Regions from separate parts of the Paenibacillus sp. J31P316 genome, predicted to be linked through region 1. Evidence: riboswitches for the same ligand, from Rfam matches in the RefSeq annotation. Region 1 holds a riboswitch; the other holds the start of a gene.

The links. Region 1 has a riboswitch for cyclic di-GMP ahead of AC0YNU_RS14800 (PilZ domain-containing protein). Riboswitches for the same ligand answer to the same signal wherever they lie in the genome.
Region 2: linked by a shared signal. The riboswitch ahead of AC0YNU_RS16485 (methyl-accepting chemotaxis protein) and the one ahead of AC0YNU_RS14800 (PilZ domain-containing protein) in region 1 are both predicted to bind cyclic di-GMP.

Annotation. Positions count from the first base shown of each region.
Region 1 is NZ_JBWDNI010000003.1:885,874-895,832, reverse strand. Features, by position in the region: gene uptA (undecaprenyl phosphate transporter UptA) at 1-404, opposite strand, end outside; gene AC0YNU_RS14820 (cupredoxin domain-containing protein) at 585-1,031, shown strand; gene AC0YNU_RS14815 (dehydrogenase) at 1,189-1,506, shown strand; gene AC0YNU_RS14810 (hypothetical protein) at 1,667-2,023, opposite strand; gene AC0YNU_RS14805 (O-antigen ligase family protein) at 2,290-4,488, opposite strand; gene AC0YNU_RS14800 (PilZ domain-containing protein) at 4,742-5,455, opposite strand; cyclic di-GMP riboswitch class I at 5,543-5,635, opposite strand; gene AC0YNU_RS14795 (HD-GYP domain-containing protein) at 5,672-6,754, opposite strand; gene AC0YNU_RS14790 (GGDEF domain-containing protein) at 6,789-7,403, opposite strand; gene AC0YNU_RS14785 (histidine kinase N-terminal 7TM domain-containing diguanylate cyclase) at 7,499-9,163, opposite strand; gene AC0YNU_RS14780 (class I SAM-dependent methyltransferase) at 9,287-9,959, opposite strand, start outside.
Region 2 is NZ_JBWDNI010000004.1:232,978-242,936, forward strand. Features, by position in the region: gene AC0YNU_RS16475 (acyl-CoA thioesterase) at 97-504, shown strand; gene fumC (class II fumarate hydratase) at 683-2,068, shown strand; cyclic di-GMP riboswitch class I at 2,173-2,268, shown strand; gene AC0YNU_RS16485 (methyl-accepting chemotaxis protein) at 2,335-3,864, shown strand; gene AC0YNU_RS16490 (phytanoyl-CoA dioxygenase family protein) at 3,916-4,764, opposite strand; gene AC0YNU_RS16495 (carbohydrate ABC transporter permease) at 4,800-5,753, opposite strand; gene AC0YNU_RS16500 (ABC transporter permease) at 5,747-6,649, opposite strand; gene AC0YNU_RS16505 (type 2 periplasmic-binding domain-containing protein) at 6,721-8,346, opposite strand; gene AC0YNU_RS16510 (aldolase catalytic domain-containing protein) at 9,077-9,959, shown strand, end outside.

The DNA of each region.
Region 1 (9,959 bases):
AACGACATGCGCGCGATTCCCGCCGGTATCGAAATGACCTGGCGCATGACAGGCACGAAGCGAGCCGTGAAGACGATCCCGCTGCCGTAGCGCTGAAACCATTTATCGGCGATATCGAGATGCTTCGGTTTGATTTTGATATATTTCCCGTATTTCTCGAAGAATGGCCTGCCCGCGAAGCGTCCGATGCCGTACAGGATCCATTGCTGCGCCACGGCGCCGATGAAGCCGAACAGCAGCGCGCCTTCCAATGATACTTCATGCTGGGACACGAGATAGCCGGCATAGCCGAGGACGATCTCGCTCGGAATCACCTCAATCATCAAACCGATCATAATGCCGAAGTACCCTAGGCCTTCAATCCATTCCAGTAACGCATTGACCAGATCATGAAACCAGCTCATTCTTCATCTCCTATTCATCTCTATTACAGACACTGCCTGGGAATTCTCTCTCTTACGGTATTCTAGCATAATTGCAGACATGCCTCCAGCCTGAACGCGCCTCAAGGCTTGGTCATCGTGAGCCAAGCCCTTGCATAGACTGGCAGTAATAATCCTTGTCCTAAAAGGAAGGTGAAGCGCATGTCCAATATTTTCGTCGTCAGCAAAAAACAGCTGCGCCTGATCTACTTGCTGCTGCTGCTCATCGTCTTTACCGCCGTCTGCCTTCGCTGGAACCAGTCGCGCGCGGCGATGACCGCACCGAGGGAAATGCAGGTTTTTCAACTGGTGACCGGGGAATTCAAAACGACGACCTCGGATGGCAAAGAGCTTGAAGTCTATCGCTGGGATCCCGCCTCCATCGTCGTGCATAAAGGAGAGTCCGTGGAGCTGCGCATCGCCGGCGTGAATGGCGGCTCTCACCCGTTCATCATTCAGGAGCTGGGCATTAAGGGAGAAGTGAATAAGGGCCAAACGACGGTCGTGCATTTTACGGCGGACCGGCGGGGAACGTTCGCTATCGAATGCCTGACGCATACGTCGCTCGCGAACGGCGGACCGATGGTTGGCTATATTACCGTTCTGTAGTGAAGGGGGCGTGCACGTTGAAGCCGGAGAATGGTCGTGAGGCATAGGCGTAATGTGCATGTATATGGTGCAGGCGTGAGCGCTATCGCATAAGAGGGCACGCAGTGACCTGAGGCACGCAGGGCGCATATATAAGGGTAGAGAGGAGTCGGTAACGATGAAGCCTACCGCATCTACCCAGAAGCATGCATCCTCCTTCCCCAGCGCGCGCAAGATCAAACGTGCCTGCGAGAACGAGCTGTACCGTACCGTCAAACGGCTCGGGGTCTATATCCCGAAAGAAAAAGTAGAACTGGCCGAGAAGCTCTACGTCCAAAAGGTATTTCTGAATCTGCAGTGGATCCACGAGCATGCCAGCAACCGCAAGGTGCTGTCCGACTGGTGGGACGAGAATGTGAGCGCCGAAATCGCCGCCTTGTGGGAAGTGGATCCGGATCGGCTCCGCAAGTCGTTCCGGGATGCTTTCGGCGGATGATTGCCTTCATTGCGCGGATGCCGCGGCAAGGAACGGGTCAGATGCTTCGCGCGATCGCCGTGCATACGGACGGACAGAATCGCGGAACGTAGAACGGCAGCACAGCTCTTCTTCGAGAGAGCCGTGCTGCCGTTGTCGTTAATGAGGGTTATCCAAGAGGTCAGCCGATGATGGCGAATGTTTCAACGCCGGCCGGGATGAAACGCGAACGGAACAATACGCCGTTTGCATTAAAGGTTTGAATCGTATACGACACGTTCGTTAACGTGCGGATGTTGTTGAACCGTACGACACCGAAGCGGTCAAAGGACGCCGTAGCCACAACGCGATTGTTGCGGATCAGGCGGGCGAAGAAGCCTGCCGTATCGAAAGGCACGCCGTTATTGGCCACCCATACGACCGTCAAACGACTGAATATCGGGCCCGTTTGTTTGACTAAATTACGCGGAACCGCGCGTTTGATGACTCTACCGGTGCTCAGAGCGCCTAATTGGGGTTTTACTCGTGCAGATGCCATTATCATCACTCCTTCCAGTGAATTCCTACAGCTTATGCCGTAAGCCGCTCACTGGATTGGACAATCCTCTCGATTGCTTTGCCTATTCTTGGAGATGTAGGGTGATGATTGGGCACATTCGAGCACGAAGGGAGCAGTATTCTGAGTGATTCGAGACCAGGCATCTTAGAACACAGTAAGCACGAAGCGCAGTTCGCTGAGTGATTCGAGACCAGGCATCTTAGAGCAAGTGCAATGCACCAAGCGCGCGGGCGCTTCCTGGCCGGCTACTGCTTGGCCGCAAGCAAGCGGCTTCGTTCCGCGGCGGCTTTGGCAGCCGCTGATACTTCGAAGCGGCGGCCATTCGCGTCGTATTGGCGGTCCAGCGCCTCATAGGAAGCGAAAAAGGCTTCGGCTACGCCGGCCGCAAGCCGAGCTTCTTCCGGCCGATGCCCGGCTCGCAGGTCCTGCGCGAGCCGGGCCATCGTGATGACCGCTTCCGTCTGCTTCGCCCGGTCGAAGCGGTCATGGTCCAGCGCGCGGCGCATCCAGCCTGCGGCGCCGCGGACGTCTTCCCGCTCGGCGGCTTCCCGGCCGAGCGCCCATAGCAGCGGCACGGACTGCGGCTCCCAGCGCAGTCCGGCCGCGAGCAGCGCCGCCCTTTCCCGCGGCGGCGCCAGTACGGCCAGCTCGAGGCGAATCCGGCTCCAGTACGGATTCGCCTCGAGCGCCGCGCGGAGCGCGGCCGTTCGCGCAGCGCCGGAGACGGCAGCCGCCGTCTCGCGGTGCTGCACGGCAGCCGCGAGCCGCCAGCCGAGCACGGCGGCGGCGGCGAAGCATAGGGCGGCCGAGGCCAGCGACGCGGCCCGAGCGCCCGCAGCCAAGCGGCCGCCGCGGAGAACCCCGCGGCACATCCCGCCATCCTGCCCGCTCTGCTTCGGAGTTCCCGAAGCAGACCTCCCTGCCATGCTCTCAGCTGCGCCGCCGCTTGCCACTGCCGCATTCCCTGTCTCGTGTCCTCTTATTCCCGCCTCACGGATTTGTACTACGACCTTGGCGCTCTCCGCACCCCCGCTCGAATAATAAACAATCCATCCCAGAAGCAGCAACCAATCATACCCGAAGGACAAATCGAAATCGATCCACGCATGCGCCAGCAGCACGCCGATCGGGAGCAGCCCCGTACGTTCGCGAATCCACACCGTCCGCAGGATAACAACCATGACGGCAATACCGGCTAATAGACCGACGACGCCCAAGTCCAGCAAGAGCTCCAGTCCACCGCTGTGCACTTCGTTGCCGACATAAGGCTGCGATTGCACGCTCGTAAATAGACTCGGCCATGTATCCCCGCCTCTGCCGAATAGCGGAGCTTCCTGAACGAGCTTCAAGGCATCGCGGTAGAACAGTCCCCTCGCGCTAGCCGTGGAATACGCTCCATTGCTCACGACTCCAAGACGACCGAATATCGCCTCCGGCAGCAAGAACGCCGACACGATCGCAGCGGCACTCCCGCCAGCCCAAGCCATTCGCCATAGCAATCGACTTCCGCTTCTGTCCATCAACACGCGCAGCCCTAGAAATCCAAGCGGTGCAGCGAAGATGATCAACAGCAGCAGCCCCCATTCCGAAGCGGTTGCCAAGCCGCCAGCACCCTCAGACGTGCCCCGCAATCCGGCATCAACCACGCCCCGGTAAGCGGCGCTGCCGCATAACAGCGTCCAGCCGCCGTAGACCAACCAAGCGCAGCGCTCTTTGCCGCGCATCATCGCGAAGCCCGCCAGCCACGCAAGGGCCAAGGCCAGCCATGCTCCTCTGGATTCCGTCAGCAGACAGACGAGCAGATAAGGTACGGCGCCGAATGAAGCGAGCAAGAAGCGCTTGTTTGTGCCCGCCCGCAGCAGGAGCAGCCAGGACCACGCGAGATAGGCAGCGGCAATCGCAGCCAGGAGGTTGGGATACTGCACGAAGCCCGCCAGCCGCGCCCCGACTGCAGACAGCCTGCTATCCTCGGTTATCATGATCATGGAAGGGAATGACAACGCCCCCATCCATCCCGCCAAGGCACTGCCGGCGACCGTCAATCCCGATGCCTGCATCGCAGCCGACAACCCTGCGCGTTTCTCCGGCGAACCGAAGCACAGCTGCAAAAGCAGCGCAAACGCCGCATACGTGCAATAACGCAGCGCTTGCTTCAAGCTGCCCAGCACGGAAACCGGATCATGCAGCAGCGCGGCCCCGTATAACAGCGCCGCCAGCAACAAGCCGACTACGGCCGGATGCAGCATTTCCCTGTTCCTGCTCTCCTCTTGCTGACGCAAGCTCCATACGAACATACAGCCGACAGCCAGCAGAGCACCGAGGCTAATCGACCACTCCCATACATAGAAGGACTCGTCAAAAAACATGCCGTACTGATATGCTGCTCCCATGAGTGCCAATGCCGTCATGAACGAGCCAACGCCCAGCAAACCATTCTTCCGCATCTCGCAACCTTCCCTTGGTCAACCCGACATTCTCGTTCTTACGCGCTCCGGCGCAGACTCGCGCGGGTGCGCTTCTTTCGCCCCGAGGTTCAAAAAAGGAAGACGCCGCCGGCTCCCCGGTCGGGCGTCTTCCTTGATATCATTATGATTTCATTGGTTGGTTTCATAATGGTTTCATTATGTTTTCATCATGATTTCATCTAGACTTCATTATGGTTCCCTTACCGTTGGTCACAGCTTCATTCAGGTTTTTCTATCGTTTCGCTTTCAGCTGTTTGTGCCGAAAATAAGCGCCTACCTGCTCGCGGATCAGAAAGGCACGCAACGCGCGGCGCTGCTGTTCGTTAAGCTCCAGGAACCTAGCTCCAAACGTTTCCCGCTGCGTATTCTCGTCCCGGCGGATGATTTCCATCTGGCAATCGAATGCCGATTCCAGCTCAAGCGAGACATCAATGACCTGACCGATGCTAAGCCGCGGCCCGAACGCCAATTGAAAAGCGACACCGGAGTTGCTAATATTGCGCGTTACCAGCTCGAAATCCTCTTCCGCTTCGAACGTAAGCAGCTCGTCCCGCACCGTGACCTCGCGCGACTGCTTATGCTTCAGGGTTCCGCGCACCGCAGCGTCCACCCGCGGAGATTCGCGCCTTTCCTCAAGTCCGACGAGCGAGCGTTCCGGGAACAGCACAGCCAGTGCGCCGCTAGCCTTCGCAATGACCGACGAGCGCAAGCGATGAATGCCCACCGGCGTGTAGAGGGTCAAGTTGACGGGATCGCCGAGCTCGAACTGTTTGAATTCCGTCAGCTCGATTTCCATCATGTCGCCTTCGGCATGCGTTAAGATACCTGTTGATACATAACCGTCCTTCTCGACGACCGTGCGACTGTGAAGCAGGGATTTAATCGAGAATTTCGCCTTATCGCCGCCGTACAACTCATGGGCCCTAGTCTTGGTTCCTCCTGCCATTCTCCGATTCCTCCTTCATAAAATGAAAAAAAGCGCTTCCCAATCACTGGAGCCGCTTCTCGAACCCAGGCCGAAGCCGGGGCACATTTCGGCAGCCAGGCTGTCAGTTATCCGTCGTAACGGACCTTAGACCCTTTGGCTTTGCGTCCTTGCCTTTCGGCAAGTTTGCCAGTATCGATGTCTATGAAGTTGTGGATGACGGTCGGATTGGACGACTTACACTTCTTTGACAATCATGAGGCTCTGCTCGTCTTTCAGGTCGATTTGATAGGCTGCCGAAGGCGGCGTTCCGTCTCGTTCCCGGATAATTCGCACGATCGGCCGATGAACGGCAAGCGGATTGTTGAGCGCTACGACGCCGATCTGCCCGGAATTCAGCAGTACCGTTGTCGATACGGGATAAATCGAGATATGCCTGCAAAAAATTTTGATCATTTCTAAATCAAAATACGTATTGCCCGCCGCAAACAGAAACTCGATCGCTTCCGAGGGCGTGAATCGCTTTCGATGCGGCCTCGTGGAGGTCAGCGCATCGTATACGTCGGCAATGCCGACGATCTGCGCGTATTCATGGATCTCATCTCGCTGCAGCCGCCGCGGATAACCGGAGCCGTTATAGCGTTCGTGATGCTGCAGCGCGCAATGGGCCGATAGGAGCGAAATATCGTGCTGCGCCCGGATGATATTAAAGCCTTCTTCCGTGTGCCTCTCCATCTGCGCTCGTTCGTCCTTCGTGTACGCGCCCGGCTTCTTAAGCAGCTCCTTCGGAATTCGGGTCATCCCGACGTCGAACAGCAGGGCGCCCATTCCGAGTTCTTCCAGTTGATTTCGATTATACCCTTTGGCGAGTCCCATAATACCTGCTAGAATAGCCACGTTGAGCGAATGATGGAACAAATAGCTGTCGGCGACATGAATGTTCGTCAAGTTGACCATTAATTCTTCTCGGCCGACGAGATCCTCCAGAATGTCTCCGAATACCTTGCGAAAGGTTCTTCCGAGCTCCGGCGCGATCGTCCGGCCTTTCATGACCGGCTGATCCCGAAGGGTGCTCATCGTTTTGTAGATGGCGTCCGACGCCCGCTTCCTCGTGTCGTCCTGGATGGCGGAAGTCGGCTCCAAGCCTTCCGTCAGCGGATCGTCGATGAACAGCACATCAATGCCAAGCCCCATCAATCTGTCGATAAATCGTTGATTAAGCTCAACGCCCGCACCGAGCAATACGTTTCCATTATCCTGTAATATAGGGCGGGCAAGCTTTTCTCCCGGAGCAACGGAGTGGATGTTAGTTTTTCTCATGGTTGTTCTCCCGCCTTTGTCGCGTGCTCATGATTCATGCCTGCAGCGCTGCCGGTTCGGAATCTTGCATCTTGCACATATATTTGTCCGCATACATGTTTTTATCGGCCGTATAGGTCAATTGGCTTAGGTCTTTTCCTTGATCGGGAAAAACCGCATAACCGATCGACACCGATAATCGAAGCCCGATCCGTCTGGAAATGCCAAGCAGCTGTTCGTGAATTCGTTTGGTGATGCGTTCAATTCCTTTGTCGTCGGCATAAGGACAGATCAAGATGAACTCGTCGCCGCCCCATCTGCCAACGAACTCGCCGCGTTCGGAGCAGGACTTCAGCGTGTCCGCGATCAAGGCAAGCGCCGTATCGCCTTGATGATGGCCGAAGCGGTCGTTTACTTCTTTGAAATCGTTGACGTCCAGCATGATTACCGTCATTCGCTTGCGTCTTCGGCCCGCCTTCCGAAGCAGCTTCTTGAACGTCGCTTCGATGAACCTGCGATTGTAGGCGCCCGTGAGACAGTCGGTCGTCGCCTCGATCCGCAATCGATCGTAGCTGCGGCCGGCCAGCCAAGCCGCCGGGAAAGCCGCTGCCCCTAAGGCGGCGAGCCCAAGCTGGACGGGAAGCAGCAAATGTCCTTGACTGGATGCCATATAGCATAGACCTGCTGCTGCCGATGTCATTCCCAATGCTGCGGCAGTTGCAAGTATTCGTCCGTTCTTTGACAATTCGCTGATCCCCTCTCCAATCAATGATTAACGACCCGGTTCCGCCCATTATGTTTGGCCCGGTACAGCGCCGTATCGATTTTGGTGAACAAGTCCCTGAGATAGGACTTGACGTCGGTAATCTGAATGTCGGTCTGTTCCTCCACGACATGCATGCCCATGCTGATCGTCACGGATATCGGCGCTCGTCCGCGGCCTGCCGGAATCTCGTTGGATTCCACCACTTCGCGAATGCGCTGCGCCAGCATCTCGGCTTGCTCCTTGGTCGTATGCGGCAAGTAAACGGTAAACTCTTCGCCGCCGTATCTGGCCAGGATGTCGGTACGGCGCAAAGAGCCCCGCACCGCTTCTGCCGTACGCTTGATGACCTCGTCCCCGACCAGATGGCCATAGTTATCGTTCACGTGCTTGAACAAATCGATATCGAACAAAAGAATCGCAAACGGAATCCTGTATCGTAAATTCGTCAGCACCTCGTGCTCAAGCTGCTGCATCAGAAACCTGCGGTTAAAGCAGCCGGTCAAGCTGTCGGTAACCGCCATCTGTTCGAGCTTGCGGTTAGCCTGAAACAGCTCGTCCTGCATATAGATCAACGCCCGGTTCCGTTCTTGCAGCGAATTGTTCTGCTCCTGAGACTTCAAAACATGCGATTTCAGCTCTGTAATATCCTGTAGCGTGATGACTCTGCCCTTCAAGCTGCCGCCTACTAGAATCGGTGCCGTATGGAGAGACAGATAATGCTTCGGTTCATTCGGCAATTCGATGGCCAGCTCCGTATGCAGGCGCTTGGAAGCATGGTCGCGGAACTCAAGCAAGAATGCTTCTCCCGCCTCGGCCTGCAGCGCATGGGAACTTAGAATCGCCGCCAAATTAAACGGTTTCCAAAGGACGATTCCGAGCTTGGGGTATACGTTGCGGTTCACCTCGATCACGAGGTCGTTCTCGTCCAGAACGACGATGCCGACTGACAGCGTATCCACGACATCCTGCTGGGCGATCTTGACAAGATCGAAAGAACGATGCTTCTGAAGCGAGATCAAAAAGCAGATGTCCGACAACAGGATACCGAACGACGTAATGCCCGGAATGACCGGCAGCCAAGGATCCAAGATGACATTGACGAACATATCCAAAAGCGGAAGCGCAACCATAATGACGATGCCAATAAGCGTACTCAGTATGCGCGCCTTGTCTGCTCGATCTGTCAGCAGGCGAGCCTTGCGCCACAGGAGAAGGACCGAATAGACAAAGTAAGCATGCAGCAGCACCACCATGCACCAAAAAACAGGACCGTATACGCGTTCCTCGTAGCTGTCATGAACCGGAGCAACGAACGTATGCCATGGATTCCAAATCATGGCGGCCGACAACAGAAGTGACGGCGCGAGAACCAATAGTACGGTGCTGAGGTTCGGCTTATAATAAGAGCCGCTCACGAGATATTTGGCAAATAGCACCCAGCCGAAACCGAGCATCGATAAACCGACGAAAGATAGGGTTATATAGGCAATCTGAAGGTGTGGTTGATCTGTCGTGTGGACGCCGATTTGGCCGACCGGCCAAATCATCATGAAGAAGTGGAAGAGCAGATAGACTTTATATTGCGCAGAGATAACGTTCTTAATGAATACATAGATGAAGATGGCGAACAAGCTTGCCAGCAAGCTTAAATCTATACCCGTCATAAGTCCCATGTTCTCCACCCAAATCACTATATAGTTGTCTATGAAAAAAGACCTGGGACAATCTGTCATATGCTCTTCCATTCTATCACACTGTTCAGATATTCGACAACAATTGTTGTTAACTTATTTAACATCCATAGCGGCTTGCTTAAGCCGTTGTTCAAGTGCCCGCTCCAAATACGGCGACACCTGGAGCATATCCCGGAACGCCTCGTATTCCCGCCATTTGCGTGCGGCATCGCTGCCGCTTCCCGCCGTTCTGACGGCGCGGATGAGCATGTTCTTCGGCGTATGCTCGGGATCGATGAATTCCAGCAGCTGCGTGCGATACCCGAGTACTTCCAGCAGCTGCGCGCGGATAGCGTCCGTCGCGAGCGCGGAGAAACGCTCCTTCAGCAGGCCATGCGACAGCAAGGGCTTCATCGTCTCGTTCGCGATCTGTTTGAAGAGCTCATGCTGGCAGCACGGCACGGATAGAATGACCGATGCTCCCCATTCGATCGCCTTGACCAATGCAGCATCCGTCGCGGTATCGCAGGCATGAAGCGTTACGACCATATCGACTTGGGACTGATCCTTGTAATCCGCGATATCTCCGACCTGAAAGCGAAGATTGTCATAGCCGAGCTTCTTCGCGAGCTCCGAGCAGAAGGCGATCACATCCGCCTTCAAGTCCAGGCCGACGACGGAGATGCGCCTGCCCTGCTGCACGGCGAGCAGATGATAGAGTGCGAAGGTCAAGTACGATTTGCCGCAGCCGAAATCGACGATCGTAATTTCACGGTCAGCCGGCAAA
Region 2 (9,959 bases), on a different contig from region 1:
TTTGTAAGCGGGTCGGCGTTTTGACATGGGCAGGCCGGAGCGCTACCATAGGATCAGTCAATCGGAAAGTTAAACGCCGCATCCCCGCGAAGGAGAGTGAATGGCATCGGCAGCGTTAGTCTAGAGATCGTCGTCCGTTCGACGGAAATCGATGTCAACGGACATGTGAACAACGCCAAGTACCTGGAGTATTTGGAATGGGGCCGCGAGGAATGGTATGAGCGGTCGGGGCTCGCGTACGAGACGTTTCTTGCGATGGGCATCCAAACGGTGACGGTGAACATCAACATCAATTACCGCCGAGAATGCAGACAAGGGGACCGGCTCATCATCACGACGGAAGCAGAACGGGCGGGGCGCACGAGCTACATATTGAAGCAGGAAGTCGTGAATCAGGCAGGGGAACGATGCGCGGATGCGCTCGTCACGTGCGTTACGATGGATGCGGAGACGCGAACGAGCCGGCCGATCCCGGACGAGCTTAGGACGCATTTTCCGGCGTAGGCCGGATTCCAACTGAATTCAGCCGTATCGCATGACCATGAATAGGAAATCATAACTAGAGGCGGCGCATGATGATTCATGCATCGCCTCTTTACTTGAATAATAGACATAGATTGCGTTCGAAACATAAGCAGTGCACGCAGCCTGAAACTTGAACCACAGGAAGGGGCAAGGCATGATGGAATATCGCATTGAGAAAGACTCCATGGGCGAAATCAAAGTCGACGCGAATCGGCTGTGGGGGGCGCAGACCGAACGCAGTCTCCATAACTTCAAGATCGGCACGGAGAAAATGCCGCGCGAGCTCATTCAGGCTTTCGCGTATTTGAAGAAGGCGGCGGCGTCCGTCAACGGCGGGCTGGGCAAGCTGGACGAAGCCAAGGCAGGCGCCATTGCGGCCGCGGCGGATGAAATCATCGCAGGCCAATGGGACGGAGAATTCCCGCTCGCCGTCTGGCAGACCGGGAGCGGCACGCAGTCGAACATGAACGTCAACGAAGTGATTGCGCGCCGGGCAGGCCAGCTGCTGGCGGGCGGCAGCGCCGAGGATGCCGGCGCCAAGGTGCATCCCAACGACGACGTCAACCGCTCGCAAAGCTCCAACGACACCTTCCCGACCGCCATGCACGTGGCGGCGCTGATCGCCGTCGAGGATACGGTTTTGCCGGCGATAGCGCAGCTGAAGGCTACGCTCGCGGAGAAGAGCAAGGCATTCGCCGATATCATCAAAATCGGCCGTACGCATTTGCAGGACGCGACGCCGCTCACGCTCGGCCAAGAAATCAGCGGCTGGGTCCGCATGCTCGAGAAGGCCGAGCGGAACATCGGCATCGCCCGCGAAGAGCTCCGCGAGCTCGCGATCGGCGGCACGGCCGTCGGCACGGGGCTGAACGCGCCGCCGGGCTTCGGAGAGAAGGTCGCCGAAGCGATCGGCGGCATGACGGGCAAGCGTTTCGTCAGCGCGCCGAATAAGTTCCACGCCTTGACGAGCCATGACGAAATCGTCTTCGTGCACGGCGCCTTCAAGGCGCTGGCGGCAGACCTTATGAAGATCGCCAACGACGTTCGCTGGCTGGCGAGCGGTCCGCGCTGCGGCATCGGCGAGCTGCGGATTCCCGAGAACGAGCCGGGCAGCTCCATCATGCCAGGCAAGGTGAATCCGACCCAGTGCGAGGCGATGACGATGGTCGTCTGCCAGGTCATGGGCAACGACGCTGCGATCGGCTTCGCCGCGAGCCAAGGCAATTTCGAGCTGAACGTGTTCAAGCCGGTCATCATCCACAACTTCCTGCAGTCCGCGCGGCTGCTGGGCGACGCCATGCGCTCGTTCGACGAGCACTGCGCCGTCGGCATCGAGCCGAACCGCGAGGCGATTACGCGGCTGCTCAATGAGTCGCTCATGCTCGTGACGGCGCTCAATCCGCATATCGGCTACGAGAACGCGGCGACGATCGCGAAGACGGCTCACAAGGAAGGGTTGACGCTGCGCGAAGCCGCCATTCGGAGCGGGCTGATCACGGCCGAGAAATTCGACGAGGTCGTGCGCGCGGACGCGATGGTTTAGACGAAAATTCCTTAAAATTTTACAAATATTTACTATGCAGTGCGACAAATTCCCTATATAATGACAATGTTCGCAAGTTTTCCATTATTTCAAGGACCATTTACATGAGCAAAAGGCAAACCGTTGGAAACAGCGGGACGCAAAGCCGAGGCCTAAAGTAACGCATTTCGATGCGGCGCCATGGTAGACGGGTTATCTTTGTAAATAAGGAGTCCATCCTTATTGGATGGGCTCTTTCTTTTAACTATGGAGGAGGATACACATTGTTGATCGAGAAGAATCGCGTCATGAGATGGATCGCATTAGGTACGTTGATCTTGATGGTGGCGGTGCAAGCGCTCCACGGCTTTACCGAATTCATGCCGCAGCATGGAAGTCACGCCATGCCCGGCGACGCTTCAATGACGAATTCAAACCTGCTTTTCTTGGCGCTTCCGATTCTTTTCTTTCTCGGCGCTTTGCTATGTATGCGCATTCAGCACGGCAAGCCTTCGGCACTCCTGCTTTCCCTGTCGCTGACGTTCGGAAGCATGGCGGTCATCATGGCCGGTCAAGGCATGGTTGAATATCATTTCTCGATCTTCATGGTGCTGGCGGTCATTCTATATTACGAGCGAATCCTGCTGCTCCTGACGAGCACCGTCCTCTTCTCCCTTCAACATCTGCTCGGCTTCCTGTACTTCCCCCGGCTGGTCTACGGCACGAATGATTATTCCTTCGGCATGGTTTGCATTCACCTCGTATTCGTGATTCTCTTCATCGGCGCCGTGACCTACCAAATCATGACCCGCAGAAGCTTCGTGTCGAGATTGGAGGGCGCGCAGGAGCGCAAGATCCATGAAGCCGTCAACCGAATCGTCGCGACCATGACCGAAACCTCCGATCAAGTGCGCATGAATGCCAAAGAACTGACCGGCAATTCCGAATCGCTGAGGTTGCTTGCGGCACAAGCCATCCAATCGATGGAGCATGCGGACCAGGCCTCTCACCGCCAAGAGCATGGCGCCCGCGTGAGCCGGGAAGCGGTTGCGGAGATGTTGAAGGACATGCTGACGATCGCGGAGACGGCTGCCGCCACGTCAAGCTACTCCGAGGAAGTCGCGCGCCAAGCCGAAGGCGGCAATGCGTCCGTCCAGACAGCGGTCGCCCAAATGCAGGCCATGAGCCGCGCCGTGCGCGATTCGGCTGCCACGATCCGGCAGCTTGGCGAACGCTCCCGGGAAATCGACGATATTATCGGCCTGATTACCGATATTGCGTCGCGAACCAACCTGCTGGCGCTGAACGCCGCCATCGAAGCGGCGCGGGCGGGTGACCACGGCAGAGGCTTTGCCGTGGTCTCGGCCGAGGTGCGCCAGCTCTCGGAGCAAACGACCGAATCTGCTCAGCGGATCGCGCTTCTCGTGCAGGAAATGCAAGAGAACAACCGGATATCCATGACGTCCATGAGTCGCGTGATCGACGAAGTGAGCAGCGGCGAGCAAGCCGTCGCGAGAGCCGGCGATGCATTCGAGCAAATCCTGCGTTCCGTGCAGGCGGTAGCGGAGAGGATGCATCACATCTCCGGCGCATCGCGGCAGATGTCGGCAAGCACGCAGCAGTTCAGCGTAACCTTGAACGACATATCGGAGTTGTCGGCCGAACTGACGAGAAGCGTCGTGACCGCGGAAGGGTGCGCGCAAGAGCAGCATTCGCTCATCCACAGGTCATCGGACTTGGCTTTCATGCTGGCGAAGCAGAGCGACAACCTGAACGACATCATCGTGGCGACCAAGCGTAATTTCATTGCGGAATAAGCAAAGCCGTCGTCCCGCAGTACTCGGGAGACGGCTTCTTTCCTAATAGAGCTACTTAATCGCGTTCACCGGATAATACGAAGGCACCGGCTTCGCGTAATGATCCCGTGCGTATTTGATCTGATTCGGCGTCCATTGCGAGTAGAACAGCCGAGTGTCCTTGTCGTCGCTCAGCGCCAATTCCTCCGGCACGGTAGCCCAGTTCGTGAGCGGCGCGCTCGTCGTCCGGGAGTGGTAATTGTGCATCGTCCGCCTGCCGTGCGTGCATTCCGGCTTGCCGCCGTTGCGCGTATGGTAGGTCGTAATATTGTACAGAATCGCCGTTCCCGCTTTTCCACGAATCGGAACTTCCCGGTATTGATCCCCCAAGCCGGCCTTGGCTTCCGCAAGCGAGCTGTATTCGTGGCTGGAAGGTACGATGCAGAATGCGGGGCAGCATTCGTGCACGTCCTTTAAATAATAAATAACGCAGGCATACGTGCTCTTATAGGGGTTCTCCGGATCCCAGATCTTCCCGCCGACCGTCGAGCCGTACCAGCTGATGTCGCGATGAAAGCCCATCTGGCTGCTGCTTGCCCGTTCCATCGTAATGTCCCGAAAATCGAACTGGGCATACCTGGCTTCGCCCAGCAGCACCTCTTGAATGAGAGGGAACAGCGTGCGATGCCGGATGAACGCGTCCATCTCGCCCGGGTATTTCATGAGCAGGCTGCCGTTGCCGACGGCCCCTTCGATCGGCTTATGCCAGCTGTCCGGATCGGAGACCATGTCGCTCTCGACAAGCCGGTTCAAGTAATCCAGCTCCTCTGCCGACAGGGCGTCCGGGATGACCGCATAGCCATAAGCCTGATAGTGCGCCAATATTTCCTCAGTCGTCGTCTGTACCTCGGTTATCTTCATTGTTCGTTCCCTCCAGTCATAGACTCCGAATCGCGTTAACCTTTGACGGATCCAAGCATGATGCCCTTGACGAAATACTTCTGCAGAAACGGATACACGATCAGAATCGGCACGATGGCGAAAATGATCGTCGCCGCCTTGATGTTCTCGGGCTGCACGACCATCCGGCTGCTGTCGTTCAGCGTGCTGGTGTTCTGGCTGCCCATGTTCAGCATGTTGAAGTCGATGACGATCGAACGCAGCACCATTTGGAGCGGCCATTTGCTGTTGTCGGTGATGAAGAACAGCGCGTTGAAGAAGTCGTTCCAGTGGCCGACCGCGTAGAACAGACCGACCGTGGCAATGACGGGCTTGGACAGCGGGAGAATCAGGCTCCATAGAACGCGCATCTCGGAAGCGCCGTCGATTCGCGCGGATTCCTCCAAGCTCTCCGGGATGCTCCAGAAGAAATTCCGCATCAGGATGAGATTGAACGGCGCGACCAGCTGAGGCAGGATAAGCACCCAGACGCTGTTCATCAAGCCCAGATTCTTCAGCAGGATGTACATCGGAATGAGTCCCGCGCCGAACAGCATCGGGATAATGACCAGCCACAGCAGGAAGCGGTGGCCCGGGATGTGCGTCTTGGACAAGCCGTACGCACCCGTTGCCGTGAACACGAGATTAAGGAACGTGCCGACGACGGCGACGAACACCGTAATGCCGAACGACTTCATCAACACGCTCGTGTGGAAAATATATTTGTACGCCTCCAGCGTAAACGATTTCGGCCACAGCATCATCGGATCGCTGTACACGGCATGCGCCTCGCTGAGCGAAACCGCCCAGACGTTGACGATCGGCAGCAGCGTCACGAGCCCCGCGGCGATGAGGATGACATAAATGATCGTCTGCGCCCAAGCGGGATTGGCGTCGAGCTTATTGCTGACTGCTGCTAGGTCCTTCTCTTTCTCGGCCACATGGTCCAAACTTGCGGTTTGTTCTACCATAGCGATTTCTCCCCCATCCTGCGTATGACGGTATTCGCGCTGACGATCAGGATGACGCCGATAATTCCCTTGAACAGGCCGACGGCCGTAGCCAGCTCGAACTGCGACTGCAGGAGCCCAAGCCGATACACATAGGTGTCGATAATATCGCCGACATCGTAGACAGCCGGGTTGAGGAAAATAAAGATTTGATCGAAGCCCGCATCCAGAATGCCGGCCAGCTGCAGACAGAAGAGAAGGGCGATAATCGGCCGGATGCCCGGCAGCGTAACGTGCCAGATCTGCCGCATTTTTCCCGCGCCGTCGATCTTGGCCGCTTCGTACAGCTGGCCGTCGATGCCGGAGAGTGCCGCCAAATAAATAATGGCGCCCCAGCCGAACTCTTTCATGATCGCCGTGATGACGATGACCGTGCGGAACACGTCTTCGTTGGTCGTGAAGTTGAACTTGTCGAGACCGGCATTCACCAACAGCAGATTGATGATGCCGCTCGGGCCGATGAAATTGTAAATGATGCCGCCGAATACGACCCACGATAGGAAGTGCGGGAAGTACGTGACCGTCTGCACGATCCGTTTGAACCACAGATGCCTCACCTCATTCAGCAGCAACGCGAACAGGATCGGAACCGGGAAGCCGAAGACGAGCCGGTACAAACTGATGATAATCGTATTCTTCAGCAGCTCCGGGAACTTCTCCGAGTTGAACATCGATCGGAAATGCTCGAAGCCGACCCAGGGACTATGCATGATGCCCGACATGATCTTGAAATCCTTGAATGCGATCGTAATGCCATAGAACGGCGTATACGTGAAGACGGCGAAATACGCAATCGTCGGCAAGATCAGCAGGTAGATGTAACGCGATTGCCAAATCCGTTTACCCACATCACTCATTCCTTTCTGGTGCACTCTTCGGAAAAGGGACAAGACAGCCCGCTATAGGCCGCCTTGCCCGCCCGACTGGATCAGTCGACGTAATTCGGCTCCGATTTATCCTTTTGCAGCTCGTTCACTTCGTCGATGATTTTTTGCTCGCCGGCATCCAGCCACTTCTGCCGCGCCTTGATGTAATCGTCCTTGGTGAGCTTCATGTCCGTCAGGATGCTGCCGCTGACCTTGGCCATGTAATCCTCCCAAATCTGCGCGCCGATCTTCGCGCCGGTCGGGGACGTGACGGTCGGATCCTTATAGTCGTTGTACGGCGTCGCGGCGTACTTCTCGAACATGCTCTTGTAGTAGGCGAATTGATCCTGCATCCCGCCGCCGGCGAACTGCAGCTCGATCGCTTGCCAGTCCAGCTTCTCGCTCATCGGGTCGAGGAAGCGGAGCGGTTCGATTTGGGACGACTTGTAATCGCTTTCGCGTTCGTCGTCGGGAATCGGCACCTTCCTGCCTTGATCGTCCACCGTGTACGTTTTGCCCTCGATACCGTATCTGCGGAAGTCGGAGCCGTCGGTGAGCGACCAGTTAAGGAACTGGAAGATTTGGTCAGCTTTGCCCTCCGCCTTCTTGTTGATGTAGAAGCCGCGGTCCTGCGGGAATACGACGCGCGTGCCGCCTTTCTGTCCGTCCAAGCCCGCAAGCGGGGACATCGTCTTGATCGTGGCTTTCGGGTCCGCCTTCCGCAGCTCGGGGAGCAGCGACTGCAGGTTGCCGCCGAGGATAACGGCTGCCTTGCCGGCCTTGAACTTCGTTTCGCCGAACGAGGCGTCCGGGTTGACGCCGGCTTCTTCGTCGAACAGGCCTTTCTTCTTCAGATCCTGCAGCCAGAACATGTAGTTCAAGTGTTCATCCTGCATTTCCGGCGGCAGCAGCTTGTTGGGATCGTCCTTCGACGGCGCCCAGCCGTAAGCGTCCCCGAAGGAGGTCGCCGCATCCTTGCCTGCCCAGAAAGCAATGGTGTTGCCATGCGTCATCGGCACGATGCCGGGTTCGCTTTCCTTGATCTTCTGCAGCGCGGCCTCGAGTTCGGCGATGGACGTCGGCTCGGCGATGCCAAGCTTCTCGAAAATATCGGCCCGGTAGTTGATGAAGAACGGCACGACCGGGTAGATCAGGTTCGGGATGAAGTAGATGTCGCCTTTGTCGTCCTTCATCTTGTCCCAGATGCCGTCCGGAACCGCGGACTTGACGGCAGGGTATTTGTCGAGCAGATCGTTGAGCTTCGTGAAGGCATCCTGGTCCTGCAGATCCTTCCAGAACGGATCGACCGGACCCGTGGCCCAGACGGCGTCGGGCATGTCGCCGGAAGCGGCGGTCGTCTTGATCGTGGAATCGTAGTCGACGACGGGAATGATCCGAACATCGATGTTGACATTGGCTTGTTTGAACAATTCTTTCTCATAGGCGCCGTTCTTCGTGTATGTTGCGGGACCCCAGGTCGGCCGGAGGTAGCTGAAGCTCAGCGTCTTGCCGCTGGTGCTGCCTGCATTGCCGCCGTCATTATCGGCCGTATTAGCGGTATTCCCGGTATTCCCGTTATTCTCGTTGGATGAATTGGAGGAGCATCCCGCAATCAAGCTTACGATCATAAGCAAAAGGACAGACAGCCTTCCCAGCTTCCACGTTTTCCGATGACGCATCTGATACATGTTCATCCTCCTCTTGATTTGTGTTTCCAACTGCTTGCGACTGGCGGCAAGCATCTGCTGCAGCGATAATAAGCCCCCTTAGTTTGGAGTGATACAGCTATGAAAGATCCCCGGGAGGGATGCTTCACCAAAAGAACGGATATTCAAATGAACGTGGCTCTGGCGATAAAGTATGCGCTTACATCTTAAGTGTCGATAACCGATTCGGTTTGGCGAATTCAGAGGCATGGAGGTGATTGATTTATATTCCCTGACGGGGAATACAGCATTCACCCGGGCTGGCTGTACTAAAGAATGCCTAATTTGTAATATTCGTAATATATCGTTATAAGACATTCGGGTCAACCGTGCGTCAAGCGCCATTTTTGCGCTAGGACTTCACAGGCATTGTGAGGTAATATGGGGCAGAGGTCCGAGTTGATCGGCTATTGTTTAGGGATTTATTACCAATTTTATCGAATTTGTTTTGTCGCTTTAAGGCGGAATTCCACGCTTGCAGAACAGCCCGAAGACAGCCGTCTGACACGCTTCGACACAATGAGCAAAACCGGGGCGCCTCCCTTTCGACGATCTGCGAATAGGGATGAGTGGGCACGGCTTGGGAACGGAAGTCGATTGCGGCGCGGTTGTCGGGCACTGATACGCTTTAAAGCGACAAAATTTTTTTTGCGTTCATGGCAGATTTCAAGTATGATGAAAAGAAAAGTATGGGCCAAAGGAGTACACGTACATGAACGCAAAAAACAACAGCAATTGCAAAATCGTCGACTGCACGATCCGTGACGGCGGCCTCGTTAATAACTGGGATTTCAGTGTCGAATTCGTTCAGCATCTGTACCATACATTGAACGAAGCCGGCGTGGAATATATGGAAATCGGGTACAAAAACTCGCCGAAGCTGCTTAAAGGCGCCGAATCCGCGGGACCTTGGCGTTTCCTGGACGACGACTTCCTGCGCAAAGTCATTCCGCATAAGCTGAACACGAAGCTGTCGGCGCTCGTGGACATCGGCCGCGTGGACGAGAACGACATCCTGCCGCGCGAGGAAAGCCTGCTGGACCTGATCCGCGTTGCCTGCTACATTCAGGACGTCGAGAAGGCGCTCGAGCTCGTGAACGTATTCCATTCCCGCGGTTACGAGACGACGCTTAACATCATGGCCCTCTCCAACGTCATGGAGAATCAATTGCTGGAAGCGTTCGAGCTGATCGAAGCGAGCGTTGTCGACGTAGTGTACGTCGTGGACTCCTACGGCAGCCTGGATCCGAAGGATTTCGACTACCTCGTCAGCAAATTCCAGAAGCATCTGCCGAGCAAACGCCTTGGCGTGCATACGCATAACAACATGCAGCTGGCATTCGCGAACACGCTTATTTCCGTGGACAAGGGCGTCGAGTTCCTTGATGCTTCCGTGTACGGCATGGGCCGCGCGGCAGGCAACTGCCCGACCGAGCTGCTCGTCGCGCATTTGAAGAACACGAAGTACAACGTGCGTCCGGTGCTGGACATGATCGAGAAATACATGATTCCGCTTCGCGAGAAAGAAGAGTGGGGCTACATCATCCCCTACATGATCACGGGAATGCTGGATGAACACCCTCGTTCCGCTATGG